DNA from 2 places in the Bradyrhizobium sp. WYCCWR 13022 genome. Region 2 is predicted to be linked to the other one. Evidence: predicted binding sites of a transcription regulator. Region 2 holds the regulator's gene; the other holds the start of a gene.
What was found. Region 2 encodes HrcA, which represses chaperone genes, less so after heat shock. Its sites were predicted from a motif close to GTTAGCACTCNCNNNNNGNGAGTGCTAAC; they were not measured.
Positions count from the first base shown of each region.

Region 1: the regulator HrcA is predicted to act here: its motif matches at 1,390-1,418, upstream of groES (co-chaperone GroES).

Region 1 covers NZ_JAUIZJ010000003.1:183,279-198,753, reverse strand. Annotated here, with positions in the region: gene QY049_RS09690 (protein phosphatase CheZ) at 1-511, shown strand, start outside; gene QY049_RS09685 (hypothetical protein) at 674-1,195, opposite strand; gene groES (co-chaperone GroES) at 1,514-1,810, shown strand; gene groL (chaperonin GroEL) at 1,927-3,558, shown strand; gene QY049_RS09670 (hypothetical protein) at 3,701-4,912, shown strand; gene QY049_RS09665 (META domain-containing protein) at 5,052-5,450, opposite strand; gene QY049_RS09660 (L-lactate permease) at 5,585-7,249, opposite strand; gene QY049_RS09655 (ABC transporter ATP-binding protein/permease) at 7,564-9,327, shown strand; gene QY049_RS09650 (TorF family putative porin) at 9,557-10,561, opposite strand; gene QY049_RS09645 (histone) at 11,001-11,366, opposite strand; gene glcF (glycolate oxidase subunit GlcF) at 11,437-12,759, opposite strand; gene QY049_RS09635 (FAD-binding protein) at 12,756-13,994, opposite strand; gene QY049_RS09630 (FAD-linked oxidase C-terminal domain-containing protein) at 14,067-15,475, opposite strand, start outside.
Region 2 covers NZ_JAUIZJ010000025.1:345,587-361,061, forward strand. Annotated here, with positions in the region: gene QY049_RS31485 (HlyD family secretion protein) at 1-22, opposite strand, end outside; gene nth (endonuclease III) at 51-800, opposite strand; gene QY049_RS31495 (DUF2244 domain-containing protein) at 823-1,356, shown strand; gene QY049_RS31500 (bifunctional helix-turn-helix domain-containing protein/methylated-DNA--[protein]-cysteine S-methyltransferase) at 1,412-2,308, shown strand; gene QY049_RS31505 (2,3-bisphosphoglycerate-dependent phosphoglycerate mutase) at 2,350-2,973, opposite strand; gene dapB (4-hydroxy-tetrahydrodipicolinate reductase) at 2,997-3,812, opposite strand; gene QY049_RS31515 (DUF1330 domain-containing protein) at 3,947-4,258, opposite strand; gene pyrF (orotidine-5'-phosphate decarboxylase) at 4,284-4,994, opposite strand; gene QY049_RS31525 (NADPH-dependent FMN reductase) at 5,001-5,579, opposite strand; gene QY049_RS31530 (class I SAM-dependent methyltransferase) at 5,637-6,239, opposite strand; gene dnaJ (molecular chaperone DnaJ) at 6,331-7,461, opposite strand; gene dnaK (molecular chaperone DnaK) at 7,706-9,607, opposite strand; gene QY049_RS31545 (hypothetical protein) at 10,005-10,943, shown strand; gene pncA (bifunctional nicotinamidase/pyrazinamidase) at 11,073-11,792, shown strand; gene grpE (nucleotide exchange factor GrpE) at 11,853-12,458, opposite strand; gene hrcA (heat-inducible transcriptional repressor HrcA) at 12,557-13,645, opposite strand; gene rph (ribonuclease PH) at 13,814-14,527, shown strand; gene rdgB (RdgB/HAM1 family non-canonical purine NTP pyrophosphatase) at 14,539-15,174, shown strand; gene hemW (radical SAM family heme chaperone HemW) at 15,161-15,475, shown strand, end outside.

The DNA of each region.
Region 1 (15,475 bases), on a different contig from region 2:
GGTCGAGCTCGACCTCATCCACGACGCCATCGACCGCACCAAGCGCGAGATCGCGACCCTGCACGGCAAGAGCTTCGACGGCGGCGAGATGGCCAAGGTCAATGGCGAGCTCGGCGCGGTGGTCGGCGGCACCGAACAGGCGACCCAGCAGATCCTCGAAGCCGCCGAGTCGATCGACCAGGCGGCCTCCGCCCTCTCCAAGGTCGACTCGGTCGACCAGCAGAAGCGCCTCGCCGACGACATCCAGGAACGCGTCATCTCGATCTTCGAGGCGTGCAACTTCCAGGACCTGACCGGCCAGCGCATCAGCAAGGTCATGACCACGATGAAGTTCATCGAGCAGCACATCAATTCGATGATGGACATCTGGGGCGGCGTCGACGCGATCAAGTCCCACGCACCCGCCCAGGTCGACACCCGCAGCGAGGACGACAAGCTCCTCAACGGCCCGAAGCTCGCCGGCGACGTCGGCCACGCCTCGCAGGACGACATCGACGCGCTGTTCGACTAGGCGAACGCGGCAAACCGAACAACAAAAACGCCGGCGCAAGCCGGCGTTTTTTGTTTTTTGATCCTGTCTCACATTGTCATTCCGGGGCACGCCAAGCGTGAACCCGGAAGCTCGAGATTCCGGGTCCGGTCCTGCGGACCGCCCCGGAATGACAGAAATCAGCTACGCCTTCGGTCCGCAGCGGACGTAGACCATGTTGCCGTAGCGGGTGGCGGCGTCCTTGTCGACGAAGCGGGTGATCATGACGCGGCCGTCGAAGGAGACGATCTCGCGGTCCTGCTCGCCCGGCGTCGGGCCGGAGGGGCCGATATAGTTCTTGCCGCTCGGCGAGCCCTTCAGCCGCAGTTCCTGCGGCGTGGCCTGGTCGGCCAGATGCATGATCACGCCGCCGGAGGAACCGGCGCCGATCACGTAGGGATTCTTGCACTGCGCCCGCGCAGCCGCCTCGGTGCGGGCGCGATCGGCCGGGTTCTGGAACGAGGCAAGACCCCAGCGGCCGACGATCTCGTCGGCGCGGATCGAGGCCGGCATTTCCGGAGCGGTGCCGGGCTCGGCCTCGGGCGCCGGCTGGGACGAGGAGAACGACGGCAGGCTCATACCGCCGCCGCAGGCACCGAGCAGAAGCGCCAGGCAAGAGGCCGCCGCCAGATTGGCAACCGTGCGCGCGTGAGCTGAACTGATCATGGCATTCCCCCGAACAAGACCACGGCCGCATCCCTTCCGCAGCCAAGCGCAAAACCGCAACCAGGGCAATGACGTCCTAAGATACGTCTCTTCCCCGAACGAGTTTCCAGTGCCACCATCCTATATCCGCCTCACCAATCGCTTAACCACCTTTGCTTGACAGGATCGCAGCCAAGCCATATCCCCTGCGCACTATTAGCACTCGGAAAGACCGATTGCTAAGCGCACCGTTCGACCCTCGGGAAGAGGGGGAACGGGAGCGCCGCCCCCACCCACTTCCGCTGCTTTCGGAAAAGCGAGCCTCCAAAGGGAAACGTCATGGCTAAGTCCAAATTTCGTCCGCTGCATGACCGTGTCGTGGTCAAACGTATCGACGCCGAGGAAAAGACCAAGGGCGGCATCATCATCCCCGACACCGCCAAGGAAAAGCCGTCCCAGGGCGAAGTCGTCGCCGTCGGCCCCGGCGGCCGCGACGAGGCTGGCAAGCTGATCCCGATCGACCTCAAGGTCGGCGACCGCGTGCTGTTCGGCAAGTGGTCGGGCACCGAGGTCAAGATCGACAACGAAGAGCTCCTCATCATGAAGGAGTCGGACATCATGGGCGTGATGGCCTAGGGCCATCAGCCTGAACGGCCGCTGAATGCCATGCCCGGATGACAGGTCCGGGCATCCATCATTCCGCCGCACACCACCAGACACGACACATCACGATACATCAGGGATTGCAGACAATGGCTGCCAAGGACGTCAAGTTTTCCGGAGACGCGCGCGATCGCATGCTGCGCGGCGTCGACATTCTCGCCAACGCCGTCAAGGTGACGCTCGGTCCGAAGGGCCGCAACGTCGTCATCGAGAAGAGCTTCGGCGCGCCCCGCATCACCAAGGACGGCGTCACCGTCGCCAAGGAGATCGAGCTCGAGGACAAGTTCGAGAACATGGGCGCGCAGATGGTGCGTGAGGTCGCCTCCAAGACCAACGACCTCGCCGGCGACGGCACCACCACCGCGACCGTGCTGGCCCAGGCCATCGTGCGCGAGGGCGCCAAGGCGGTTGCCGCCGGCATGAACCCGATGGACCTCAAGCGCGGCATCGACACCGCGGTCCAGGCCGTCATCAAGGACATCGAGAAGCGCGCCAAGCCGGTCGCCGCCTCTTCCGAGGTCGCCCAGGTCGGCACCATCTCGGCCAACGGCGATGCCGCCATCGGCAAGATGATCGCGCAGGCGATGCAGAAGGTCGGCAACGAGGGTGTCATCACCGTCGAGGAAAACAAGTCGCTCGACACCGAAGTCGACATCGTCGAGGGCATGAAGTTCGACCGCGGCTATCTCAGCCCCTACTTCGTCACCAACCCCGAGAAGATGACCGCCGAGCTCGAGGACGCCTACATCCTCCTGCACGAGAAGAAGCTCTCCGGCCTGCAGGCGATGCTGCCGGTGCTGGAAGCCGTGGTGCAGTCGGGCAAGCCGCTCGTCATCATCGCCGAGGACGTCGAGGGCGAGGCTCTCGCCACCCTGGTCGTCAACCGTCTGCGTGGCGGCCTCAAGGTTGCCGCCGTCAAGGCGCCGGGCTTCGGCGATCGCCGCAAGGCCATGCTGGAAGACCTCGCGATCCTGACCGGTGGCCAGCTGATCTCCGAAGACCTCGGCATGAAGCTCGAGAACGTCACGGTGAAGATGCTGGGTCGCGCTGGCAAAGTGGTGATCGACAAGGAGAACACCACGATCGTCAAGGGCGCCGGCAAGAAGCCCGACATCGAGGCCCGCGTCGGCCAGATCAAGGCCCAGATCGAGGAGACCACGTCGGACTACGACCGTGAGAAGCTCCAGGAGCGCCTGGCCAAGCTCGCCGGCGGCGTCGCGGTGATCCGCGTCGGCGGCGCGACCGAGATCGAGGTCAAGGAGAAGAAGGATCGCGTCGAGGACGCGCTCAACGCCACCCGCGCCGCGGTGCAGGAAGGCATCGTCCCCGGCGGCGGCGTCACGTTGCTGCGCGCCAAGAAGGCGGTCGGCCGTCTCACCAACGCCAATGCCGACGTCCAGGCCGGCATCAACATCGTGCTGAAGGCGCTGGAAGCTCCGATCCGCCAGATCTCGGAGAATGCCGGCGTCGAGGGCTCGATCGTGGTCGGCAAGATCCTGGAGAACAAGTCCGAGACCTTCGGCTTCGACGCCCAGACCGAGGACTATGTCGACATGATCGAGAAGGGCATCATCGATCCCGCCAAGGTGGTGCGCACCGCGCTCCAGGACGCCTCCTCCGTGGCCGGCCTGCTGGTGACCACCGAGGCGATGGTCGCCGAGATGCCGAAGAAGGAAGCTGCGGCCGCCATGCCGGCCGGCGGCGGCATGGGCGGCTTCTGAGCCCATCCTCACCCGACAGTGTCATGAAGGCCGCCTCCGGGCGGCCTTCTTTTTTGCCGATCATGCTTATCGCTTTCCGATTCAACCGGCGGCCAAAACCCACTACGGTGGCGCCCGATTCTTTCGTTCGAGGATTTCGTCAATGCGCGCGCTTCTGTTTTGCCCGACGGCTCTCTTGGCGGCCCTGTTCGTGATCTCGCCCGGGCTGGTATCTGCCCAGATGAAGCTGTCGCCGAAGGCCACGGCGCCCGGCGGCACCGAGACGCGCTATTTCACCTCGATCGACGGGCTGATGGACGGCAATGCCGACGTGATCCTGAAGGAGACGCGGCAGGGCAAGACCGTCACCGCGGCCGTGCTCGACGTCTGCTATCCCGTGTCGAAGAATTCCGACCGCAAGGACCGCTTCGTCGTCAATCTCCAGATCTCCGGCCAGACGATGAGCGGCACGACCACGAGCATCGGCGCCAAGGCGCCTGTCACGGTCAAGCTGACGCGCAAGCCGACCGGCGACACTTTCGAGTTCCGCGGCCAGATCGGCATCGGCCAGGCCGTGACCGAGGTGACCTCGCCCGACAATGGCGATCTCAGCGAGAAGGAATTTTTGGACAACCAGACCAGCGACGACGGCATTACGCCCCAGCCGAAGGACTTCACCGAGGTCTCGCCGGAGGCGATCGCGGTCAAGGTGAAGCTGGATAACGCGACCGACTTCCTGAAGAGCCTGAAGGGCCAGGACGTCGAGGTGACGCTGGCAAGTCTCTCGGTCGGCTGCGACGCGCTGCGCGCCGGCGAGCAGACCATCAACATGTCGGTCGACCCGGAGCGCGCGGCCGCGCTGCTGGCGAAATTCAAGGCGATGCCTGGCGTCACGGCCGCCGGATGGACCGCGGGGATCGCGGAGATGGACCGCACCATCCGCATCGGAGCCGCCGACTGGCGCGACGGCGACAAGATCAACCGCGACAAGCTCGCCAGCGCGATCGCTGGCGTGCTGAGCAGGACACTCGCGGCCAAGCCGGTGTCGCAGGGCTTCAACCCCGCGACCGGCAAGCTCAAGCTCGTCTTCAAGCGGCCGAACCAGGATTTCCCGGCGCTCGAACTCACCGACACGATCGAGGTCTATGGCCTCGTCTCCGCCGACAAGCCGGGGACATCGGACAAGCTGATGGTCTGGATCGGCAGCCCTTCGACCACGACCGCCGACGAGAGCAGCGGCGCCAAGCTCACCGTCTCCGATGATGCGACGGCCGATGAGGAAGGCGACCAGCCCGACGACAACGGCTCGATCGAGGCGCTCGCCAAGGAGCTGAAGGGCCAGCGCTGGGACGCCGACAAGTCGGTGTGGAAGTGACGTGACGCGAGTATCAACTCTCAGTCGTCGCCCGGCTTGACCGGGCGACCCAGTACTCCGAGACGAACGTTGTTGAATCGATAGGACGCGGCGCACCCCGGGTGCCCCGGTCAAGCCGGGGCACGACAGGGAGAGTTCCTCAATTCCCGTTCTCGCGGAAGCGCAGCGTCTTCGGGCCGATCAGCGTGAGCGCGTCGCCCTGACGCTTCCAGGTCTCGACCGCAGCGAGGGCCGCGACGAGATCGTCATCGGCCTGGGCCTTGGCCGGCGGACAGGAACGATCCTGGATTTGGCCGGGAACGAAGATCACCGTGCTGCCGGCCACCGAGAACTGGCCCTTGCCGCCCTTGCACCAGAGCTCGAGCACGACCTCGCCATTGTCGCCGATCTCGATGTTCGGGATTCGCTTCGAGCCGGGCTGCGGCGCGGCCTCCAACGTCATCTCGGTGCCGAAGGGAAAGCCCTCTTGCGCGCGTGCAACGGCCGACATCACGAGCAACGCAGCTGCGGCACACACCATCTGCTTCAACGACACCATGAAACCTCTCGACCGACCTGGGTTTGCCGGTCTTCTATAAGACGGCAAAGCCTTTGAGAAGGTTCGTCGGTTCGAGGCACAAAAATCCCCGCGGGAATGGTCCCGCGGGGATTTTGCGTCGCAGCCGTGCCTCGCTACTTCAGCACGAGCTCCGTGAACGGATAGACATAGGCTTGCAGCGTCACGAACACACCGACGAGGCAGGCCAGCACGATCGAGTGCCGGAACACGAAGCGCAGGATGGTGCCTTCGTGGCCGTACCAATTGGTCGCGGTGGAGGCGACGACGATCGATTGCGCGTCGATCATCTTGCCCATCACGCCGCCGGACGAGTTCGCCGCCGCCATCAGGATCGGCGACAGGCCAAGCTGCTGCGAGGTGATTTTCTGGAGGTTGCCGAACAGGATGTTCGACGACGTGTCCGATCCGGTCAGCGCCACGCCCAACCAGCCGAGCAGCGTGCCGAAGAAGGGATAGAGCACGCCGGTTGCGGCGAAGGCGAGACCCAGCGTCGCATCGACGCCGGAGAGGCGTGTCAGCGTGCCGATCGCGAGCATCGCCGAGATCGTGATCAGCGAGATCGCGCAGAGCCGGATGGTGCGGCCGTATTCAACCATCAGCCGGCCCGGACCGACGCCCATCAGGACGCCGGAGATGATCGCCGCGATCAGCATGCCGGTGCCGGTGAAGGACAGATAGGTGAAGCCGAACACCGCCGCCTCCTTGGTCGGCGCCGGCGCGACCGGCGGCATCTTGTTGATCATCTGATGCAGCTCGGGAACGGCGTAGTTCCAGACGAAGATCCCGTTCGCCCAGGTCTTGAAGGTACCGTTGCCCCAGATCAGCATCACGACGCAGACGATGATCCACGGCAGCAGCGCGCTAAAGAGCTCACCCTGCGTCAGCGGCGTCTTGTCGAGCGGCTTGGCCGTGGCCATGGTCGCCGCCGATTCATCATGTCCGCGCAGCGCCGGCGACAGCCAGAGCTGCCTCGGCTGCCAGACCTTGAGAAACAGGATCAACGCGCCCATCGAGATCAGCGACGCACCGATGTCGACGATCCACGGATTGACGTAGTTCGAGATCACGAATTGCGGGACGGCGAACGACACGCCGGTGACGAGGATCGCCGGCCAGATGTCCTTCATGCCCTTCCAGCCCGCGAACGCCCACACCACCCAGAACGGCACGATCAGCGAGAACAGCGGCAGCTGCCGTCCGACCATCGCGCCGAGGATGTAGGGATCGAGCCCGGTGACCGAGGCGAGGCCCTGGATCGGCGTGCCCAGCGCGCCGTAGGCGACCGGCGCGGTGTTGGCGATCAGCGACAGGCCTGAGGCCGCAAGCGGCGAGAAGCCGAGGCCGATCAGCACGGCGCCGGTGATCGCCACCGGCGTGCCGAAGCCGGAGGCGCCCTCGAAGAACGCGCCGAACGAAAACGCGATCAGCAGCAATTGCAGCCGCCGGTCCTCGGTGACGCCGCCGACCGCGCGCTTCAACAATTCGAACCGTCCGGTGGTCACCGTCACCTGGTAGAGAAAGATGACGTTGAGGACGATCCAGCCGATCGGAAAGAAGCCGGTCACGATGCCGAGGATCGAGGCGCGGATCGACATGTTCGCCGGCATCGTGAACACGAAAATCGTAATCAGGTTGGTCACGATCACGGCGACGACGGCCGCGATGTGAGCCTGAACGCGCCCGCTCGCGATCAGGACCAGCAGCGTGACGACGGGGATCGCCGCCGCGATCGTCGACAGCACGGGACTGTGCAGCGGATCATAGATTTGGTTCCACATGGTCTTCCTCCCCCACGCGTCTCTATGGCAGGCCGGCCCGCGTGGACGGCGGACCTGCTTGACGTTGGAAGCGATAACCCCCGAGTTGGACGCGAATTCCTCGCGAAAGCCGCGGTTCCGACCTGCTCACAAGCTCGCGAAAATCCGGAGGCCCCCACCCCACGCCGCTATGCCCATGCTAGGGTTGCAAGCCATGGCTAGCCAACGCAAATTGCAGAACTTGCGACTTTAGTCTAAGCGCACCCTTTTTCTGCCATCGCCTCAGCCACTTGGCTTCGGGGCCGCTGTGAATATCCGTCAGGAGATCCCCCTCTGTGAACAACATCCGCGCCACGCTCGCGACCGTCTGGCGAATCGCCGGTCCCTATTTCCGATCGGAAGACAAATGGGCCGGCCGCGGCCTGCTCGCTGTCGTCGTGGCCATGGAGCTGACGCTGGTCGCGATCAACGTGCTGCTCAATCAGTGGCAGAACCGGTTCTACAGCGCACTCCAGGCCTACGACCTGAATGAGTTCGTCATGCAGGTCTGGATCTTCCTCGGCCTCGCCTTCACCTACGTCGCGCTGGCCGTTTACAAGCTTTACCTGAACCAGTGGCTCCAGATCCGCTGGCGGCGGTGGATGACGCAACACTATCTCGGCGAATGGCTCGACGGCGCCACGCATTATCGCATGCAGCTGAAGGGCGACGCCGCCGACAACCCGGACCAGCGTCTCACCGAGGACGTCACGAATTTCGTCGAGCAAACGCTCGTTCTCGGTCTCGGCCTGCTGTCGTCCGTCGTGACGCTGGCGTCGTTCATCGTCATCCTCTGGGGTCTGTCCAACAAGGCGCCTCTGCACATCTACGGCACCGACATCGTCATCCCGGGTTTCCTGGTCTGGTGTGCGCTGGCCTACGCGGTCCTGGGTACGGGACTGACCCACTGGATCGGCAGGCCGCTCATCAATCTCTATTTCGAGAAGCAACGCTACGAAGCCGACTTCCGCTTCAACCTGATCCGCGTGCGCGAGAATTCCGAGCAGATTGCGCTCTTGAAGGGAGAGAACGCGGAGCGAGGTCATCTGCTCCATCGCTTCGGCCACGTCATCGGCAACTGGTATGCGATCATGAGGCGGACCAAGCGGCTGACCGCCTTCACGGCCAGCTACGGCCAGGCCGCAACGATCTTTCCCTATGTGGTGGTCGCGCCCGCCTACTTCGCCAAGAGCATCCAGCTCGGTGACATGATGCAGACCGGTTCGGCCTTTGGCCAGGTGCAGGATGCCCTGTCCTTCTTCGTCACGGCCTATCGATCGATCGCGGAATGGCGCGCGATCGTCGCCCGTCTCGACGGCTTCGAGATGTCGGTCGCGACCGCGGCAAACCTGCCGGCGCATGAGGCCACGATCGAGCTCAAGGCAGCGGGCGGCGGCCGCAATATCGACCTCCAGAAGCTCTGCGTGAACCTGCCCAACGGCACGCCGCTGGTCGCGGCCGACGGCTTCGCCATCCAGGCACCGGAGCGCGTGCTCGTCAGCGGACCGTCAGGCGCCGGCAAATCGACGCTGTTCCGCGCCATCGCCGGCATCTGGCCGTTCGGCACCGGCACCATCGCCGTCCCCGCCAAGGCAAAGCTGATGATGCTGCCGCAACGTCCCTATTTCCCGATCGGCGCGCTGGGCGATGCCGTGATCTATCCCGCCGCGCCCGGCACATTCCAGGCAACCCAGATCCGGGACGCGGTGATATCGGTCGGCCTGCCCGACCTCGCCGAACGGCTGAGCGAGGATGGCCACTGGAACCGGATGCTCTCGCTGGGCGAGCAGCAGCGCCTTGGGCTCGCCCGCGCCCTGCTGCATATGCCGGACTACCTGTTCCTGGATGAGGCCACCGCCTCGCTCGACGAACCGTCCGAAGCGCGGCTCTACCGCCTGCTGACGGAGAAGCTGCCACAGGCCACCATCGTCTCGATCGGTCATCGCTCGACGCTCGATGCTTTCCACACCCGCAAGGTGACGGTGGTGGACGACGGCGCGATCCATGTGCTGGGCCAGAACGATGCGCCGGCCGAGCCGGAGCCCAGCGCGGCGCGTTGAGGCGCTGTACCATCCGCACCGTGATGCCCGGGCTTGTCCGGGGCATGCACGTCTCTTGTGTCTCGGGAGATACGCGTGGATGGCCGGGACAAGCCAGGACAGGCCCGGCCATGATGACACGGCAGCACTGCTACCCACACGACGTGTCGCGTTGAAGCCAAGCCCTCCCCCAAAACGAAAGGGCGGCAGATTGCTCTGCCGCCCTTGTTAGTCGTCTCGGAAAGTAAACTTACTTCAGGTTGGTCATCGCCGTCAGGTCGAAGGACAACTTGGCGATACCCGCCGCGCCGCACCAGTTGGAGCCAGCGCCGCCCGGGTTGATCGGGGTGACGTTGGTGGTGCCAGTGGCGTTGAAGGCGCTGGTGAACGCGTTGCAATCACCCTTGTTCAGATCGGTGTCGGAGTAGCGCAGATCGAGCGTGAACACCTTGTAGGTGAAGCCGACGCCGATGTTCCAGGTGTTGTAGTCCTTATAGGGAATGCCGTTGGCGAAGACGGTACCAACACCGGTTCCATAGAAAGCGTCCGACGTGCCGAACCACTGCCGGCCAAATTCACCCGACACGTACATGCCGACGCCCGAGGCACCGAACACCGTGCTGGGCGCCGTGTACTTCGCGGTCAACGACGCGTAGTTGCCCCATGCACCCGAGTTCAGGAAGTTCGGCGAGTAGAACTCGGTCGCGCCGACCGTAAAGCTGTCGTTGATGGTGTAGTTCACCTTGCCGTACACTTCGAAGAAGCTGACGTCCTTCTTCATGACGTTGCCGTCGCCGAGGAAGATGGTCGTGGTGCTGACGGGGCAAACATTGCCGCCGGGAATGCCGCCGGTCGTGACGTTATCCGCGCAGCTTCCGCCCGGATACAGATAGCCCCACACACCGACATCGAACGCCCAGGCGCCGAAGGTCGGGCGGATACCGCCGTAGATGTCGACTTCGGCGGCGGCGCGATTGGCGAAGGAGATGCTTTCAGCGGACACGCCGGCGTAGAGCTGGAGGTCCTTGGTGACATTGTAGCGCGGCTCGAAATAGGCGGCGACCGACGGCTGGTGGTTTGACTGGGTCACGCCGCGGAAGACGTAGTCGCTCATGACCGCGCCGCCGAAGGCGACATCCCAGGGATCGAACGCGGGCGCCGGAGGAGCCTTCAGAGCCTTCAAGGGCATATCCGCCGCGAAAGCCGAACCCGTCACCATTGCCAGCGCCGTTGCCAACAAAGCCACTTTCTTCATTTCGATCCCCATCACCAAGTTCTAGACCCCGGTCGAGCTCCGGAAGCCCCCCGGGGCACCCGACCTGATTGAAAATTTCGTAACTGCGGCAATCTGGCTGGAGGGACGAAAAGCGAGAAGCAAAAAACACGAGCATTTGCCGCCTTTTTGGGCGTTCTGACGATTCCAAGAAAGGTTGTCCGTCGGTGTTGCTTCTTGATCACATTATTTTCACGCCAAAGTGCACAGCGGGGTCCGGGTTACTACGTGGGCCGGCGGTGCCGTGGCGCGCGTGCTACGAATCAACTGACTCAGAAGAGGGCAGCCTCCGGTAAGCAGTGACGGCGATGCAAAAAGGCCGCAGCGTTCAACGCTGCGGCCTTCCTGCTGTCACAGGGTCGGGGTGAACCCAGCCTCGAGACCCGAGCTTGGGCCTAGCCTTGCCCTCTAGCCTTGCCCTTTAGCCTTGCCCTTCGGCCGGCGTCGGTTCCGCAGAAGACGAAGGCATCGCCCAGCTCGTCTCGGCGGCAGGCTCGGGAGCCGGCGCGGCTACTGGGGCCGCCGGCTTCGGCGCGGGAGCTGCCTTCGCCTTCTTCGGAGCCGCTTTCTTCGCAGCCTTCTTGGCGGCTTTCTTCGGCGCGGCCTTCTTCGCCGCAGCTTTCCTGGTCTTCTTGGCGGCCTTCTTCGGCGCAGCCTTCTTGGCGGATTTCTTCGCTGACTTCTTTGCTGACTTCTTGGCCGACTTCTTCTTCGTCGCCTTCTTCGCGCTCACGACCTTCTTGGCCTTTTTGGCCTTCTTGCTTTTTTTCTTACTCGCTTTCGCCATCGTGGTCCTCCTGTTGCCGCCGAACAATGGTCGATCGGGCGCCTTTCAGCTGTCACCTCCGGACGAAAGCTCAGCGCGACGCATTCAACTCCGGCCGCGATCCGCCCGTAGCCCAATCGAGAAGCTCAATCGTGTGTACGACCGGAACTGACGTGCCACTGGCAATCTGCACCATGCAGCCGATATTGCCCGCGGCAATCATGTCCGGCTTGACGCTCGCGATGTTGGCGACCTTGCGATCGCGCAACCGGCCCGCAAGCTCGGGCTGGAGAATGTTGTAGGTCCCCGCCGAACCGCAACACAAATGACTCTCGGGCACATCTTTCACCACGAATCCATTCTTGGAAAGCAATTCTTTCGGAAGACCCGTGATTTTCTGCCCGTGCTGCAACGAACATGCGGAGTGATAGGCGACGACGATGTTGTCCTGCCGCGCAGACGGTTCGAGTCCGAGACCGGCGACATATTCGGTGATGTCCTTCGCAAGCGCGGACACCTTCGCCGCATCGGCTGCGAACGCAGCGTCCTCGCGCAGCAGATAGCCGTAGTCCTTGATCACCGTGCCGCATCCGGACGCCGTCACCAGGATGGCGTCGAGCGCCTCGCCGGCGGCCTCTTTCTGCCACGCCGTCACGTTGGCGCGGGCCCGCGACAACGCGTCATCGTCGTGACCAAGGTGATGGGTAAGCGCGCCGCAGCATCGCTCGTCCTTGACCAGGACGACCTCGATGCCATGGCGGGTGAGCAGGCTGATCGCGGCCTGGTTGATGCGGGGCGCCAGCACCTGCTGGGCACAGCCCTGGAGCAGCGCGACCCGGCCGCGCTTCTTGCCGAGTGCAGCGAACACGCTGCCAGGAAGTGCGCCCGGCGTCGGCAACCGGTTCGGCGCCAGCGCCAGCATCGCCTTGAGGCGCTGGATCAGTCCTGGCGTGGCCGCGGGCCGAGGGGTCGGCAGGAAGACGGCGAGAGGCCGGGCCAGCTGTGCCAGCCGCATGCTGATGCGAAACCATTGCGGGTCCGGCAGGACGAAGGCGAGCACCCGGCGCAGCAGCCGCTCGGCGATCGGGCGCTGATAGCGCTGCTCGATCCTGACACGGGCCTGGTCGACGAGGTGCATGTAGTTCACCCCGGACGGGCAGGTCGTCATGCAGGCGAGGCACGACAGGCAGCGGTCGACATGCTTGACCACCTCCGATGTCGGCGCCTGGTCCTTCTCCAGCATCTCCTTGATCAGGTAGATCCGGCCGCGCGGACTATCGAGTTCGTCGCCGAGCAGCACATAGGTCGGACAGGTCGCGGTGCAGAAGCCGCAATGGACGCAGGCGCGCAGGATCTTGTCGGCTTGCGCGATGTCGGGGTCGGCGAGCTGCGCGAGTGAGAATTCGGTCTTCATGCCGTAGCGCCCCGCCTCAAGCGTCCCCGATTCAGAATGGACTTCGGATCGAAACTGGCGCGGACCCGTTCGCTCAGGGCGGCGATCCCGGGCGCTTGCGGATGGAACACATCGACGCCGTGCCTGACGTCTTCGGCCGCCCGGATCAGCGTCGCGTGCCCGCCAACCGCATCGGTCCGCTGGCGCACGGCCGGGGCATGTGCGTCGGCCTTCGGCGGCACCGCCGCCCAGATCAGCCCGCCGCCCCAATCGTAAATGACATCGCCCCCGGTCTCGCGCGCCAATTGAGTGCCGAGCGCCGCGCCCGATGCCGGCGGGCAGACGATCCGCCACACCGGCCAGGCGCCGAGCGCGCCGCCGGCCGCGAACGGCAGCACGTCGCGGACGGTGGCCCACAGCGTGGCGGAGGCGGCGTCCTCGATCAGGGTCGCAGTTCCGAACGGCGCAAGCATCTCGCGCAGCGAGCCGGCGCGATGGGCGGCGGAGGCTGTGATGCCCTCGAGCCGCAGCACGGTCAGCGCCTCGCCTTCGCCGGCGACGTCGCCGAGCCCGTCGGCCTTGGCCCGGAATGCCGATTTCGGCAGGTGCGCGGCGGCGGAGACGTCGTAGGGCGAGCCGAGCGCCGCGGTCATCGCCTTGTTGGCGACCGCATCATCCAGCCCGCGCAACAGCAGCGTCCGCTCGGCTTCGGGCTTGGGCATCACCTTCAGCGTCACCTCGGTCATGACAGACAGCGTGCCCCAGGAGCCCGCCAGCAGTTTGCAGAGGTCGTAGCCGGTGACGTTCTTCACCACCTTGCCGCCCGTCTTGAAGCTGTCGCCGAAGCCGGAAACGGCATGCGCCCCCAGCAGATGATCGCGCGCCCCGCCCGCCTTGATCCGGCGCGGGCCGGCGAGCCCGGCCGCGATCATGCCTCCGATGGTGCCCAACGCGGGCGTGCCGAGCAGCGGCGCGGTGTTGACAGGCTCGAAGGCGAATTGCTGGTTCTTGGCGTCGATCAGCGACAGCACGTCGGCCAGCGGCGCGCCGGCCTGGAGCGTCACGATCAGTTCATTGGGTTCGTAGGAGGTGACCGAATTCAGCGCCGAGACGTCGAGCACGGCGTTGGTTGCCATGGCGTGCCCGATGCTGCGCTTGCTGCCATGACCGATGATCTCGAGCGGCTGCTCATTGGCAATCGCCGCGCGCACCACCTCTTCGACGTCTCTGGCGTCTCTGACCTTGAGCGTATCCACGACTGAGCCGGTATCCAAGTTTAGAGCGGAAAGCAAATATGCAGCATTGCAACGAGGCCGGTGCAATTGCCACTAGAACCGCGGGATGTCCGGAAACGCCAGCTTGCCGGCGTGGACATGCATGCGGCCCAGCTCGGCGCAGCGGTGCAGGGTCGGAAACACCTTTCCGGGATTGAGCAGGCCTTGCGCATCGAAGGCGCATTTCAGCCGCTGCTGCTGGTTCAGGTCGATCTCGGTGAACATGTCGGGCATCAGGTCGCGCTTCTCGATGCCGACGCCGTGCTCGCCGGTGAGCACGCCGCCGAACTCGACGCAGGCGCGCAGGATGTCGGCGCCGAAGGCTTCGGCGCGCTCGATCTCGCCGGGCTTGTTGGCGTCATAGAGGATCAGCGGATGCAGATTGCCGTCGCCGGCGTGGAACACGTTGGCGCAGCCGAGCTGGTATTTCTCCGAAAGCTCGCGAATGCGCGCCAGTGCCTTCGGCAGCGCGCCGCGCGGAATGGTGCCGTCCATGCAGAGATAGTCGGGCGAGATGCGCCCCACCGCGGGAAAAGCGGCCTTGCGCCCGGCCCAGAACAAATTACGTTCGGCCTCCGAATTGGAGATCTGCAGCGTCACCGAGCCGCAGCCTCTTGCGATGGTCTCGACGCGCGCGATCAGCTCGTCGACCTCGATCTTGGGGCCGTCGAGCTCGATGATCAGCAGCGCTTCGACGTCGAGCGGGTAGCCGGCATGGACGAAGGCTTCGGCGGCGTGAATCGCCGGCTTGTCCATCATCTCCATGCCGCCAGGAATGATGCCGGCGCCGATGATGCGCGCCACACATTCGCCGGCAGCCTCGACCTCTGCAAAGCCGACCATCAGCGCCCGCGCCGTCTCCGGCTTTTGCAGGATGCGCACCGTGATCTCGGTGATGACGCCGAGCAGCCCTTCCGAGCCGGTGATGACGCCCATCAGATCGTAGCCGGGGTTTTCCGCCGACTTGCCACCGATGCGCAGGATCTCGCCGCTCATCAGGACAATCTCGCAACCGAGCACGTTGTTGGTGGTCATGCCGTATTTGAGACAGTGCACGCCGCCGGAATTCTCCGCGACATTGCCGCCGATCGAGCAGGCGATCTGCGAGGACGGATCGGGCGCATAGTAGAAGCCGGCATGCGCGACTGCCTGGCTGATGGCGAGGTTGGTGACGCCGGGCTCCGTGACGACGACACGGTTGTCGAAATCGATCTCGCGGATGCGCTTGAACTTGCCGAGGCCCAGCAGCACGCCGTCCTCCAGCGGCAGCGCGCCGCCCGACAACGACGTGCCGGAGCCGCGCGGCACCACCTTGATGCCCTGCGCGGCACAATATTTCAGGACCAGCGAAACTTGTTCGGTGGTGTCGGGCAGCACCACGACCATCGGCGGCTGCCGGTAGGCGGTCAGCCCGTCCGATTCATAGGTCCGCATCTCGGCCGCGCTGTCGATTACGCCCTCGC
Region 2 (15,475 bases):
AAACCTGTTCCTGCTGACTCACGCCGTGTCCCCAAAACCGCTTTGCCTTCTCAGACCGTCTTCTCCGGCCACCGGCAGAGATCGTTGATCAGGCAAACCTCGCAGCGCGGCTTGCGCGCGAGGCAAGTATAACGGCCGTGCAGGATCAGCCAATGATGGGCGTGCAGCATGAACTCGGCCGGGATCACCTTTTCGAGACCAAGCTCTACCTCGAGCGGCGTCTTGCCGGGCGCGAGGCCGGTGCGATTGCCGACGCGGAAGACGTGCGTGTCCACCGCCATGGTGTGCTCGCCGAAGGCCATGTTGAGCACGACGTTTGCGGTCTTGCGCCCCGCGCCGGGCAACGATTCGATCTCCGCGCGCGTGCGCGGCACCTCGCCGCCGAAATCGCTGAGGACTTTTGCCGACAGCGCAATCACGTTCCTGGCCTTGGTACGGTAGAGGCCGATGGTCTTGATGTAGTCGCGCAGGCGCTCCTCGCCGAGGTCGAGCATCTTCTGCGGCGTGTCGGCGACCTCAAACAATTCCCGTGTCGCCTTGTTGACGCCGGCGTCGGTTGCCTGCGCCGACAGCACCACGGCCACCAGCAGCGTGAAGGGGTTGACGTGCTCGAGCTCGCCCTTCGGCTCGGGATTGGCCTTGCGGAAACGGCTGAAGACCTCGCGAACTTCCGCCGGCGTCCAGGGTTTTGTTGCCTTGAGCGATTTCCTGGCCGGCGCCTTCGGTTTGGCGGTGGCCGCCTTTGCTTTTTTCTTCGGCACCGCTTTGCGCGAGGCCGGCTTGCGGGTGATTTTCGCCATGATCGGGATATACTGAGGGACGATGAGCACAGGCAACGAAATTGAGCGCCAGGATCTTGAAGGTCCTGCCGAGCAGCAGATCTTCTCCGCGCTGCTGACGCCGCACCGTTCGCTGAACCGCACCGGCTTCCTCGCCGTGATGCTGTTCCTGAGCGTCGTCAGCTTCGTCACCGGCATTGTCTTCCTGATGAAGGGCGCCTGGCCTGTGCTCGGCTTTTTCGGCCTCGACGTGCTCGTGGTCTGGTGGGCCTTCAAGGTCAATTTCCGCAACGCCCGGGCGCGCGAGGAGATCACCGTCACGACCTCGGAATTGCGCGTGCGCCGCATCAGCCATCGCGGCCAGGTCGCCGAATGGAGCTTCAATCCGCTCTGGGTGCGCCTCGACATGGAGGTCGACGAGGACTTCGGCATCGAGCATCTCTATCTGATCTCGCGCGGCCACCATATCCGGATCGCAAGGTTCCTCGGACCTGACGAAAAATCTAGTTTCTACAAAGGCTTGGTTGAGGCGCTGAACGCCGCCAAGCGCGGCCCGACCTACAATCCGATCAGCTGATTCCCAGTCGGAAATCGGGTGGTTTCCAAGCCTGCCCTCACCTACATTTCCGGTCATGATGACCCTCGCCATACATGACCAGCGCCTGGCCAAGCCGGGCTCCCAGAACGCCGCGCTGCGCGACTATGATTCGGTACGCCGGGCGATCGCCTTCATCTCGGAGAACTGGCGCGCGCAGCCGACCATCGAGGCGATGGCGGATGCGGCCGGCGTCACGCCGGATGAGCTGCATCATCTGTTCCGTCGCTGGGCCTCGATCACGCCGAAGGCCTTCATGCAGGCGCTCACGCTCGACCACGCCAAGGGACTCTTGCGGGATTCCGCGAGCATCCTCGACGCCGCGCTCGATTCAGGGCTCTCCGGTCCCGGCCGGTTGCACGATCTCTTCGTCACCCACGAAGCGATGTCGCCGGGCGAGTGGAAGAACGGCGGCGCGGGCCTCACCCTGCGCTACGGCTTCCACCCCTCGCCGTTCGGCACCGCCATCGTGATCGCGACCGACCGCGGTCTCTCGGGCCTCGCCTTCGCCGATCCCGGCGAGGAGAAGGCCGTGCTCGCCGACATGACGCGGCGCTGGCCGAATGCGATCTACGTCGAAGATCACGAGGGCACCGCACCGCTCGCGGCGCGCATCTTCGATACGAAGCTGTGGCGGCCGGACCAGCCGCTGCGCGTTGTCATGATCGGCACCGATTTCGAGGTGCGGGTCTGGGAGACGCTGCTGAAGATTCCGATGGGCCGCGCGGTGTCGTATTCGGACATCGCCTGCAACATCAACAATCCAAAGGCCTCGCGCGCCGTCGGGGCGGCCGTCGGAAGGAACCCGGTCTCCTTCGTCGTGCCCTGCCACCGTGCGCTCGGCAAGAGCGGCACGCTGACCGGCTATCACTGGGGCATCACCCGCAAGCAGGCGATGCTGGGCTGGGAAGCCGGGCAGCTGGGGATGCAGTGAATTCTTCTCCCTCGCCCCGCTTGCGGGGAGAGGCGAAGAAGTCAGCCCGCCAGATCCAGCTTCGACGCCACCGTCGAATCCGCATTGAGCCGGTAGATGATCGGCACGCCGGTCGCGAGTTCGCGTTTCAGGATGCCTTCGGGCGACAGCTTCTCCAGCACCATGATCAACGCGCGCAGCGAATTGCCGTGCGCGGCAACCAGCGTGCGCTTGCCGTTGAGCACGCCGGGCAGGATCTCCTGCACGTAATAGGGCAGCGCGCGCGCCAGCGTGTCCTTGAGGCTTTCGCCGCCGGGCGGCGGCACGTCGTAGGAGCGGCGCCAGATCAGCACCTGGTCCTCGCCCCACTTCTTGCGCGCGTCGTCCTTGTTGAGGCCGGACAGATCGCCATAGTCGCGCTCGTTCAGCGCGAGATTCTTCGACGTCGGCAGGCCGGTCTGGCCGAGCTCGCCGAGGATCAGGTCGAGTGTGCGCTGCGCGCGCGTCAGCACCGAGGTGTAGGCGACGTCGAACACCAGGCCTTGTGCTTTCAGCTTGCGGCCGGCTTCCACCGCTTCCTTCACGCCGAGCTCGGTGAGATCGGGATCCTTCCAGCCGGTGAACAGGTTCTTCAGATTCCATTCGCTCTGGCCGTGCCGCACGAGCACGAGAAGACGTTCGCTCATTGAGTGCTTTCCGTTTGGTTCTTCTAGATGTCAGCGAGGCCGAGCACGTCGGCCATGGAGTAGTGCCCCGGCTTCTTGCCATGCGCCCACAGCGCCGCCTTGAGCGCGCCGTGCGCGAACAGCATGCGGTCTTCGGCGAGGTGCGACAGCGTCAGCCGCTCGAACGGGCCGAGGAAGGTGACGCTGTGCTCGCCGGCAACCGTGCCGCCGCGCAAGGAGGCAAAGCCGATTGCGCCCGGCTTGCGCGCGCCGGTGATGCCGTCGCGGCCGCGCTCCGAATGCTCCTCCAGCGAGATGCCGCGACCGGCCGCGGCTGCCTGACCCAGCATCAGTGCGGTGCCCGAGGGTGCGTCGACCTTCATGCGGTGATGGGTTTCGACGATCTCGATGTCGAAGCTTTCATCGAGCGCCTTGGCGACGCGCTTGACCACGGCGGCGAGCAGATTGACGCCCAGGCTCATGTTGCCCGATTGCACCACGACCGCGCGGTTGGTGACGCTCTTGATCACGGCGTTGTCCGACGTCGACAGCCCGGTGGTGCCGATGACATGGACGAGCCCGCGCTCGGCGGCGATCGCGACATTGGCAATCGTCGCGGCCGGCACGGTGAAATCCAGAATGCCGTCGGCGTCCTTCGACATCGCCCAGAGGTCGGCGGACAGCTTGATGCCGTTGGCCGGCAGGCCGGCGAGCACGCCGGCATCCTTGCCGAGCAGCTCCGAGCCCGGCGCCTCCAGGGCGCCAGCCAGCACCGCGCCTTTGCTGTCGGCAATCGCCCGCGTGAGGGCGCGGCCCATCCGGCCGCCGGCTCCAGCAACAATCAAGCGCATGTCTGACATGGTGTGATCCTCTCAAGGCCGTTGTAGCGGCGGGATGCAGTTCCGGCAACCGAAGGGGATCAGGTGGCGGTGACGCCACGTTCACCGTCATTCCGGGGCGGCTCGCAGAGCCGAACCCGGAATGACAGCGCGTTTCAACCCTCCGACGGCTGTGGGCCGTCATAGCCCTCGATGATGATGAGGTCGGCGAGCGAGTGCGGCTGGCGCACCTTGATATTGGCCTGGTATTCCGGCGAGTTGTAGCACGCGATCGCGGTCTGATAGTCGGGGAATTCGATCACCACGTTGCGGGTGCGGCTGGCACCCTCGACGGTGGTGAACTTGCCGGCGCGGACGACGAAGCGGCCGCCCCACTTCTTGAAGATCGGACCATTGGCGACGGCGTAGGGCTTGTAGCCCTCGTCATTGCTCACATCGACGCGTCCGATCCAGTAGCCCTTTGCCATTGTTCTTCTCCCTGGTTGTTGGTGGTTAGGCGAGCGCTTGCGCGATCTCGGCCTGGATGGCGTCAGCCGCAGCCCTGGGGTCCGAGGCTTCCACCACCGGGCGCCCGACGACGAGATAATCCGCGCCGGCACTGATCGCACGGCCGGGTGTCATGATGCGCTTCTGATCGCCAGTGGCCGATCCCGCCGGACGGATGCCGGGCGTGACGAGATGCATCTGGTGACCGACGATCTTGCGCAAGGCTCCGACTTCCTCGGGCGAGGACACGAGGCCGTCGATGCCGAGCACCTGCGCCTGCTGCGCGCGCGCTTCGACCAGTTCGGAGACGCCGAGCCGGTAGCCGGCCGCGTGCAGATCATCCGAATTGTAGGAGGTCAGCACCGTGACGGCGAGGATCTTCAATGTCGAAGAGCCGCGGCCCTCGACGGCGCCCTTCATGGTCTGCGGATAGGCGTGAACGGTGAGGAAGGTCGCGCCCAGTCTGGTGATGCTCTCGACGCCTTGCGACACCGTGTTGCCGATGTCGTGCAGCTTGAGATCGAGAAAAACCTTCTTGCCGCTGTCGGCGAGCTTGGCGACCAGCGGCAAGCCGCCGGCATAAGCGAGACGGTAGCCGATCTTGTAGAAGGTGACGCTGTCGCCGAGCCTTGCGATCATCGCCTCCGCGGCATCGACGCTGGGCAAGTCGAGCGCAACGATCAGGCGGTCCTTCGGGGCGATTTCGGCTGGCGTCATGTCACCTCACATCATGCGTTGGGAAAGGTCGATCAACTGCCGCACCATCTCCTTCAGCCCGTCGCGATCGGCCTGGCTCTTGAGCCTGTCCATATCGTCATAGGCCTGGTCGGCAAAGGCGAGCGTGAACTGACCGGCGATCACGTTGGCGTGGCACGCCGTCAAAATCAGCCTCAACGCCTGCAGCGCGCGAGCGGCCCCTAACCGGCTCTGCGAAGCACCGGCGAGCGCGAAGGCGCGGTTGCGGAAGACCTCGCCGCGCGCCTCGTGCGGATCCTGCACGCGGCTCACCCAGTCGATCGCGTTCTTCAGCAGCGGCGGTACCGAGGCGTTGTATTCGGGCGAGACGAACAGCACACCATGATGCGCGCCGATCATGCGCTTGAGATTGATGGCGTGCTTGGGCACGCCCGATTTGGCCTGGAGATCGCCGTCGTAGATCGGCAGCGGAAAATCGGCAAGCGAGATTCGCGTGACCTCGACCCCGGCCTGGGCGCACTCATACGCGGCGACCGCCGCCAGCTTCACATTGTGCGAGCCGGTGCGCAGCGAGCCGGGAATGACCAGGATCTTGGGGGCTGACATCCTCTTCCATACGTTCGGCGAAACGAGCCCGCCGCGCACAGAAGGAAGCCGGCGGGATTAGTCCTTGCGATACACCCAGACGCGGGCCGGCGGAAGGTTCATCCAGATCCGTTCCGAGGCCTCTGTGGACACGCCGGGCAGCGATTTCGGGATCGGCGGCACCACCGCATAGGTGAATTGAACGAAGGGCGCGCCGGGCGCGAGCGCCGTGAACGCATCGCGGATGAGCCGAAGGCGCGTCAGCATCGGTTTCGTCACGAGCGGCAGGCCGGAGACGACGGCGCTGGCCGGCGCGCTCAGCACATTCCAGAGCGTGTCGCGCAGGCGATAGGCATCGCCCTGCACCACCTTGGCGTGCGGATAGCGGTCGCGCAGCAGCGCGCAGAAGCCGGGATTGTATTCGACGAGGACGAGACGCTTCTGGTCGACCCCACGCTCGATCAGGGCCGAGGTGATGGCACCCGTGCCGGGTCCGAGCTCGACCACCGGTGCATCGGAATCGATATCGACGTAATGGGCCATGGTCCGCGCCAGCAGCTTGCCCGACGGCATCACCGCGCCCATGTGCAGCGGCTTCTCGATCCACGACCTGAGAAAACGCACCTCGTCATCGAGACGGGGCTTCTTCAACGCACGCGCGGACGACGACGGCAATGGCATGTCTGGACCGGACGGGACGAGACCGCGTGACCGCGGCGTCAGAAAATGGTCATAAAGACGTATAGGCCGAACACGATACGGTCAAGCCGGCTCAATTCGCCCGGTTACCGAAGAAGTCCTTGACCTTGGCGAAGAAACCCTCGGATTCCGGCTGGGTATTGCCGGAGGAGAGTTTTTCGAACTCGGCCAGCAACTCCTGCTGTTTCTTGGTGAGGTTCTGCGGGGTCTCGACCACGACCTGGACGTACATATCGCCCATCTGGCGCGAGCGGAGCACCGGCATACCCTTTGATGCAATGCGAAATCGACGGGCGGATTGGGTTCCGGCGGGGACCTTCACCTTGGCCTTGCCCTTGTCGATGGTCGGCACTTCGAACTCGCCGCCGAGTGCAGCCGTCACCATCGAGATCGGCACACGGCAATGCAGGTCGGCACCGTCGCGCTGGAAGAACTGGTGCTGCGCCAGCGACAGGAAGATGTAGAGGTCGCCGGGCGGTCCGCCGCGGACGCCGGCCTCGCCTTCGCCGGCGAGCCTGATCCTGGTGCCGTCCTCGACGCCTTGCGGAATGTTGACCGACAGCGTGCGCTCGCGGGTGACGCGGCCCTGGCCCGAGCAGGACGGGCAGGCGTCCTCGATCATCTGGCCGCGGCCCTGACAGCCGGGGCAGGTGCGCTCGAGGGTGAAGAAGCCCTGCGACTGCCGCACCCGGCCGGCACCGCCGCAGGTCGAGCAGGTCTTCGGCTTGGTGCCGGCCTTGGCACCGATGCCCGAGCAGGCCTCGCAGGTGACCGAGACCGGAATCTCGATCTGCGCGGTCTTGCCGCCAAAGGCTTCCTCGAGGGTGATTTCCATGTTGTAGCGCAGGTCCGCGCCACGCTCGCGGCCGCCACGGCCGCGCTGCCCGGCCATGCCGAACAGATCTTCGAAAATGTCGGAGAAAGAAGAAGCGAAGCCCGCGCCGAAACCTGCACCGCCGCCGCCGGGACCGCCCTGCTCGAAAGCAGCGTGGCCGAACCGGTCATAGGCCGCGCGCTTGTCCTTGTCCTTCAGGACCTCGTAGGCCTCGTTGATTTCCTTGAACTTGACCTCGCTGCTGTCGTCCCCGGGATTGCGATCGGGATGAAACTTCATCGCCAGCTTGCGGAAGGACGATTTCAGGACGGAATCGTCGGCAGAGCGTTCGACTTCGAGGGTCTCGTAATAGCAGCGCTTGGTGGACATGTCTGACTCGGCCTATCCAATCGCGATTCAAGTCGGTGCGAAACAATTTCGCCACGCGACGATATAGGCAGCCTTCCGCATCGTGGCAGCGGGCTGCATGGCAGCGTTGAGCATAACGTCTGGGAATTGATTGATCGTAACGCGCGATCCGCCCGTCGTATCGGACGCGACAGCCTCCCCCTCGAGGGGGGAGGCCATTTCAGCGCGTTGGGTCCAAGCCGTCCGCATCATACCCTCTCGGGCTTCAGGCGGACTTCTTGTTGTTCTTGTCGTCGTCGACTTCGGTGAATTCCGCGTCGACGACGTCATCCTTCGCAGCGTCCTTGGCCGCATCGGCTTCGGCCTGCTGCTTGTACATGGCCTCGCCGAGCTTCATCGAAGCCTGGGCCAGCGTGTTGGTCTTGGCCTTGATCGCCTCGGCATCGCTGCCCTTCAGCGCTTCCTTGAGGTCGCTGACGGCGTCCTCGATGGCGCGGCGCTCGGTCTCGGCAACCTTCGAACCGTGCTCGGCCAGCGCCTTCTCGGTGGAGTGCACCAGCGCGTCGGCGTGGTTCTTGGCATCGACCGCCTCGCGGCGCTGCTTGTCGGCCGCGGCATTGGCCTCGGCGTCCTTGACCATCTTGTCGATGTCGGCTTCCGACAGACCGCCGGAGGCCTGGATGCGGATCTGCTGCTCCTTGCCGGTGGCCTTGTCCTTGGCCGAGACGTTGACGATGCCGTTGGCGTCGATGTCGAAGGTCACCTCGATCTGCGGCATGCCGCGCGGCGCCGGCGGAATGCCCATCAGGTCGAACTGGCCGAGCATCTTGTTGTCGGCCGCCATCTCACGCTCGCCCTGGAAGACGCGGATGGTGACCGCGTTCTGGTTGTCCTCGGCAGTCGAGAACACCTGGCTCTTCTTGGTCGGGATCGTGGTGTTGCGGTCGATGATGCGGGTGAACACGCCGCCCAGCGTCTCGATGCCCAGCGACAGCGGGGTCACGTCGAGCAGCAGCACGTCCTTGACGTCGCCCTGGAGCACGCCGGCCTGGATCGCGGCGCCGATCGCCACGACTTCGTCCGGATTGACGCCCTTGTGCGGCTCCTTGCCGAACAGCTGCTTCACGACTTCCTGGACCTTCGGCATGCGCGACATGCCGCCGACCAGAACGACTTCGCCGATCTCACCGGCGGTGACGCCGGCGTCCTTCAGCGCCTTGCGGCAGGGCTCGACGGTCTTCTGGACGAGGTCGTCGACCAGCGCCTCGAACTTGGCGCGGGTGAGCTTCATCGTCAGATGCTTCGGGCCGGTCTGGTCCGCGGTGATGAAGGGCAGGTTGATCTCGGTCTGCGTCGTCGACGACAGCTCGATCTTGGCCTTTTCAGCGGCTTCCTTCAGGCGCTGCAACGCGAGCTTGTCGTTGCGCAGGTTGATGCCCTGCTCCTTCTGGAATTCGTCCGCGAGGTAGCCCACGAGGCGCATGTCGAAGTCTTCGCCGCCGAGGAAGGTGTCGCCGTTGGTCGACTTCACCTCGAACACGCCGTCGCCGATTTCGAGAATGGAAATATCGAACGTGCCGCCGCCGAGGTCGTACACGGCGATGGTGCCGGCCTTGGTCTTGTCGAGGCCATAGGCGAGCGCAGCCGCCGTCGGCTCGTTGATGATGCGCAGCACCTCGAGGCCTGCGATCTTGCCGGCGTCCTTGGTGGCCTGGCGCTGGGCGTCGTTGAAGTAGGCAGGAACGGTGATGACCGCCTGGTCGACCTTCTGGCCGAGATGGGCTTCCGCGGTCTCCTTCATCTTCTGCAGGATGAACGCCGAGACCTGCGAGGGCGAATAGGTCTGGCCGTCGGCCTCGACCCAGGCGTCGCCATTGGAAGCCTTCACGATCTTGTACGGAACGAGCTTCTTGTCCTTCTCGACCATGGGGTCGTCGTAGCGGCGGCCGATGAGGCGCTTCACTGCGAAGAACGTACGCTCAGGATTGGTGACGGCCTGGCGCTTGGCAGGCTGGCCGACGAGGCGCTCACCGTCGTCAGTCACGGCGACGATCGAAGGCGTCGTGCGCATGCCTTCGGAATTCTCGATAACTTTGGCGTTTTTGCCATCCATCACGGCGACGCACGAATTCGTGGTGCCGAGGTCGATCCCAATGACCTTTCCCATGGTCCTGATATCCTTCTTTTTGCGGCAGGTTGGCTGGGCCCAGAAGGCACCCGAACCGAAACCCCCTAAGATCAAACATCCGCGATATTGCGATGATTGAGGCTCATATAGGAGGGGGGGAGGGGGCCGCAAGGACCGAACGCAAGTTTGGACCGTGAAAACATTGGGTTTTGGAAGATCCTATCCGGGCTTCACCGTAGTTGCGGGTGAGGAATTGTTAACAGGTTCGGCCAACTGCCAGCCCCGCCGGCGCGATCCGCCCTGCCCTGTTACCGGCCCACCAAACCCGCTAAAAGGCGGGCCGGCCGGACAGCCTCGTCAAGGGGCTGCTTCGCGCGACAAATCGGCCCGGTGGCCCACCATCGAATGGCCTCAATATGAACCAATCAGAGTGCCCATGAAGCTGATCCGCCCCCTCGCCGCGCTCGCCCTCCTGGTGGCCTCCGCGCTTCCGGCCCTTGCCGCCGACGCCGTGTATCCGCCGGGTCTGCGTCTCGGCATGGTGCCGCTGGTCGGCCTCAGCAAGTCGAAGACCTTTCCGGGTTTCGAGAACGAGGACGGCAGCGTCAAGGTGCTGATCACCGAGTTGCCGCCGGCGGCCTACAACGAGGTCGTCAGCGCCTTCAACGCCAATCCGGCCGGCACCAACGGCGTCAAGCCGGACAAGATCGAGACATCGGCGGGCCTTGCCTATTTTACCGCCGAAAGCGGCAAGGCCGGCGACACGCTGGTGAAGCGCTATTCGATGATCGTGCCGGGCACCGGCTTCTCCGGCTATGTCGCGGTGCAAGTCCCCGAGAACGCCTCGAAGATCTACACCGACGAGGCGGTACGGCAGATGTTTGCGACCGCCACCATCCGCAAGGAGGTGTCGGCCGACGAGCAGATCGGGCTGTTGCCGTTCAAGGTCACCGATCTCGCCGGATTCAAGGACGTTCGTACGCTGGTGCCGGGTTCGAGCATCATCCTGGCCGACGGCAATGAAAGTTCGGGCTACGAATCGAAGCCGTTCATGATCCTCGGCCTGATCGGCGCCACCCCGCAGCAGGCCGACGACCGCGCCCGCTTCGCCCAGGAGGCGGCGCTTCAGATCCCGGGCTTGCGCGAAACCAGGATCACCATGTCGGAGCCGATCCGCATCAACAGCCAGCCCGGCTTCGAGACCCGGATCGACGGCGTCAGCGGCAAGGACAAGACCCCGGTGACGGTCGTGCAGTGGATCCGCTTCGGCGGCGGCACCTCGCTGCGCATCATCGCCAGCGCCCCGCGAGACCAATGGTCCGACGCCTTCACCCGCTTCCGCGCCGTGCGCGACGGCATCCAGCCGAAGGGGTAGGACCCCGGGGCTGACAGCCCAAGCGTTCACCAGAGCCGGCTGTATTTTCGGGCTTTCGTTCGTACACGAACGGAACTAGGCTTCTCTCCGTTGGATCAGCTTTAGATCATCCTGGAGGGGAGGCGGACGATGCTCAATCGACGACAGATCTTGGCCGCGCTGGGGACGACCGCGCTTGCGAGCTTCGCTCCATCGGCGCTGTTCGCGGCAGCGACGATCAAGCCGGACGACGCTTCCGCGCTGCTCGTGATCGACGTGCAGAACTGCTTCCTGCCCGGCGGCAGCCTCGCGGTGAAGGAAGGCGAGCAGGTCGTGCCCGTCATCAACAAGATGGCGAAGGCGTTTGCGAACGTCGTGATGACGCAGGACTGGCACACGCCCGGCCACGTTTCCTTCGCATCTGCTCATTCGGGCAAGAAGCCGTTCGAGACCATCGACCTGCCCTACGGCAAGCAGGTGCTATGGCCCGACCATTGCGTGCAGGGCACCGACGGCGCCTCGCTCTCGAAGGATCTCTCGATCCCGCAGGCCGAGCTCATCATCCGCAAGGGCTTCCACAAGGACGTCGACAGCTATTCGGCGTTCCTCGAAGCCGACGGCAAGACAACGACAGGCCTCGCCGCCTATCTGAAGTCGCGCAAGATCAAGCGCGTCTTCGTTGCGGGTCTCGCCACCGACTTCTGCGTCGCGTGGACCGCGCTCGATGCGCGCAAGGCGGGTTTTGAGGTCTATGTCGTGGAGGACGCCTGCCGCGGCATCGATACGCAGGGCTCGCTGGCAAAGGCCTGGGCCGACATGGCCAAGGCCGGCGTGAAGCGGATCCAGTCTGCGGATATCGCGAGCGCGTAAGGATTTCGCGCAGTCGTTCCGGGCGCGATGCTTCGCATCGCCCCGGAATGACGCCAAAACTCAGTTCGCTTCGTTGCTGTTCGCCGCGGGCGCAGGCTTCGCGCCGCCCTTGGCGACGCCGACCAGCGCCGGGCGCAGCACGCGCTCGCCGATGGTGTAGCCGGCCTGCATGACCTGCACCACGGTGCCCGCGGGCACCGACGCATCAGGCACCTCGTACATGGCCTGCTGGAAGTTCGGGTCGAACTTCTGGCCCTGCGGGTCGAACTTCTTCACGCCGTGCTTTTCCAGCGCGCTGAGCAGCGAACGCTCGGTGAGCTCGACGCCTTCGATCAGCGCGATCAGGCCGGGATCGGCGGCGGCACGCGCTTCGGCCGGAACGGCATCGAGCGCGCGTTGAAGGTTGTCGGCGATGTCGAGCACGTCGCGGGCAAAGCCGGTGACGCCGTAGAGTTTGGAGTCGGCGACTTCCTTGGCGGTGCGCTTGCGCAGATTCTCCATCTCGGCCAGCGTCCGCAGCATGCGGTCGCGCGCCTCGGCGGCTTCCTTCTGCAGCAATTCCACCGAACCGGGCTCGGGATCATCAGGCATGATGTAGGGCTTCGACACCACGGGCTCGCCGGTCGCAGCAGTCGTGTCTTCGGGTTGCCGGTCTCGATCGGTCATCGGCTCTCTTCTCGAACTCGTCTCACGGGATTTTTCTGGCCCGGATATCGTGCTTCGGGCGCTGAAAATCAAGCGCCCGTGATCGGCTCAAATGCCGGTCAGCCCCCCAGCAGGCGACTGACGATGCGGGCGGCGTAGTCCACGGTCGGGATCACGCGGGCATAATTCAGCCGTGTCGGCCCGATCACGCCCAAAACACCGACGATGTGGCCGGCGGCATCCCGATAGGGTGAGATGATGGTGGAGGAGCCCGACAGGGAAAACAGCTTGTTCTCGCTGCCAATGAAGATCCTGACGCCTTCGGCGGTTTCGGCCCGCCCGAGCAGATCGATCACGCCGCGCTTGGTCTCGAGATCCTCGAACAGCAACCTGACGCGCTCGAGATCCTCCAGCGCATGCAGGTCTTCCAGCAGATTGGCGTGGCCGCGAACGATGAGCTGACGGTCCTCGTTCTCGCCGCCCGACCAGCTTGCGATTCCCGCCGAGATCACCTTTTGCGCCAATTGATCGAGCTCGGCGCGGGCCTCGCCGAGCGCGGTTTCGAGCTCGAGCCGCGCTTCGGCGAGCGTCCGCCCCCGAATTCGCGCATTGAGGAAATTGCCGGCTTCGGTCATGGCCGAGGAAGGAACCCCAGGCGGCAGCGTCAGCACGCGGTTTTCGACCTGGCCGTCCTCGCCGACCAGGATCACCAGCGCCTTCTCGGGTTCCAATCGGACGAATTCGATGTGCTTCAGCCGGGCATTGGATTTTGGCGTCAGCACCACGGCTGCGGCGCGCGTCAGCCCCGAAAGCCGGGTCAGCGCCTGGTCCAGCGCCGCTTCCACCGATTGGGCGTGCCCGACGGTGGCGAGCTGGCTCTGGATCGACTGCCGTTCGGCCTCGTTGAGATCGCCGACCTGCATCAGGGCATCGACGAAGAAGCGCAGGCCGAGTTCCGTCGGCAGCCGGCCGGCCGAGGTGTGCGGGGCATAGATCAGGCCGAGCTGTTCCAGATCGGCCATGACGTTGCGGACCGAGGCCGGCGACAGCGGCATCGCGATCAAGCGCGAAATGTTGCGCGAGCCCACGGGCTCGCCGGTCGCGAGGTAGCTTTCGACAATTTGACGAAAGATGTCGCGGGAACGCTCGTTGAGCTGGGCGAGGCCCGCGCGCGGCGCGATCAGATGGATCGGATCGTGATGGGCCACAGACGGTAACTCCTGTCAGTTGCTTGTAATTTGTCCATCCCGGGCGCGTCTGACAAGCGTGGCGTTTGCGGGGTGGACATCAGGGGGTGAAAAAGCCTTGCTGCTCACCCTCACCCCACCTACAAGCACCGCGAACAGCCTATTCCTTGCGAGTTTTGGAGGATTCCCATGCGGCCAAGCCGCCGTGCGCCCGACGAATTGCGCCCCGTGACGCTGGAGCGTGGCGTGGTCAAATATGCGGAAGGCTCCTGCCTCGTGAAATTCGGCGACACCCACGTGCTCGTCACCGCCACGCTGGAAGACCGCCTGCCGCCGTGGCTGAAGGGCCAGGGGCGCGGCTGGGTCACCGCCGAATACGGCATGCTGCCGCGCGCGACCTCCGAACGGACCCGCCGCGAGGCCGCCGCCGGCAAGCAGAGCGGCCGCACCGTCGAGATCCAGCGTCTGATCGGCCGCTCGCTTCGCACCATCGTCGATCTCGAAGCGCTCGGTGAGCGCCAGATCACGGTCGATTGCGACGTGCTCCAGGCCGACGGCGGCACCCGCACCGCCTCGATCACCGGCGCCTGGGTCGCGCTCGCCGACTGCATCAACTGGATGAAGACGCGCAACATGGTCAAGGCCAACGTCATGCGCGACAACGTCGCCGCGATCTCCTGCGGCATCTACAACGGCACGCCGGTGTTGGATCTCGACTATGCCGAGGATTCCGAAGCCGAGACCGACGCCAATTTCGTCATGACCGGCGACGGCCGCATCATCGAGGTGCAGGGCACCGCGGAACGCGAGCCGTTCACGCAGGACGAGTTCCTGAAGCTGATCGCACTGGCGCAGAAGGGTATCGCGCGTCTGGTGGACTTGCAGAAACTGGCTGTCGCGTAGTCAATAGGCCCATGCACCGCCGAATCACCGGAAAGCTGGTCATCGCGACCCATAATCCCGGCAAGCTCGCCGAGATGAAGGAGCTGCTCGCGCCGCACGGCATCGAGGTGGTGTCGGCCGGCGAGCTCGGCTTGGGCGAGCCCGACGAGACCGGCAACGACTTCCGCAGCAACGCCGCGATCAAGGCGATCGCGGCGGCGCAGGCCACCGGGCTTCCGTCCTTCGCCGACGATTCCGGCATCGTGGTCGACGCGCTCGACGGCGCACCGGGCATCTACAGCGCGCGCTGGGCCGGTCCCTCGAAGGACTTTGCCGCAGCGATGGCGCAGATCGAGCGCCTGTTGCAGGAGCGCGGCGCCACCACGCCCGACAAGCGCAAGGCCCATTTCGTCTCCGCGCTCTGCGTTGCCTGGCCCGACAATCATCTCGAGGAGGTCGAGGCGCGCGTCGACGGCACGCTGGCGTGGCCGCCGCGCGGCACTGCCGGTTTCGGATACGATCCGATGTTTTTGCCCGATGGTCACACGCGCACCTTCGGCGAGATGGACAGCATCGAGAAGCACGGCCTGCCGCCGCTCGGTCTCGGCCTGTCGCATCGCGCCCGCGCCTTCGTGAAACTGGCGGAGATCTGCCTTGAGCCGCGCTAATAAGGATGCGTTCGGCGTCTACGTGCACTGGCCGTTCTGCCTGTCGAAATGTCCCTATTGCGACTTCAACAGCCATGTTCGCCACGCCGCGATCGACGAGACGCGTTTTGCTTCCGCCTTCGCGCGCGAGATCGAAACGACCGCGCAGCGCGCGCCCGGCCGCGAGGTCACCTCGATCTTCCTCGGTGGCGGCACGCCATCACTGATGCAGCCGGCCACGGTCGGCGCGGTGCTCGATGCCATCGGCAAGCACTGGATGGTTGCGAACGACGTCGAAGTCACGCTGGAAGCAAACCCGACC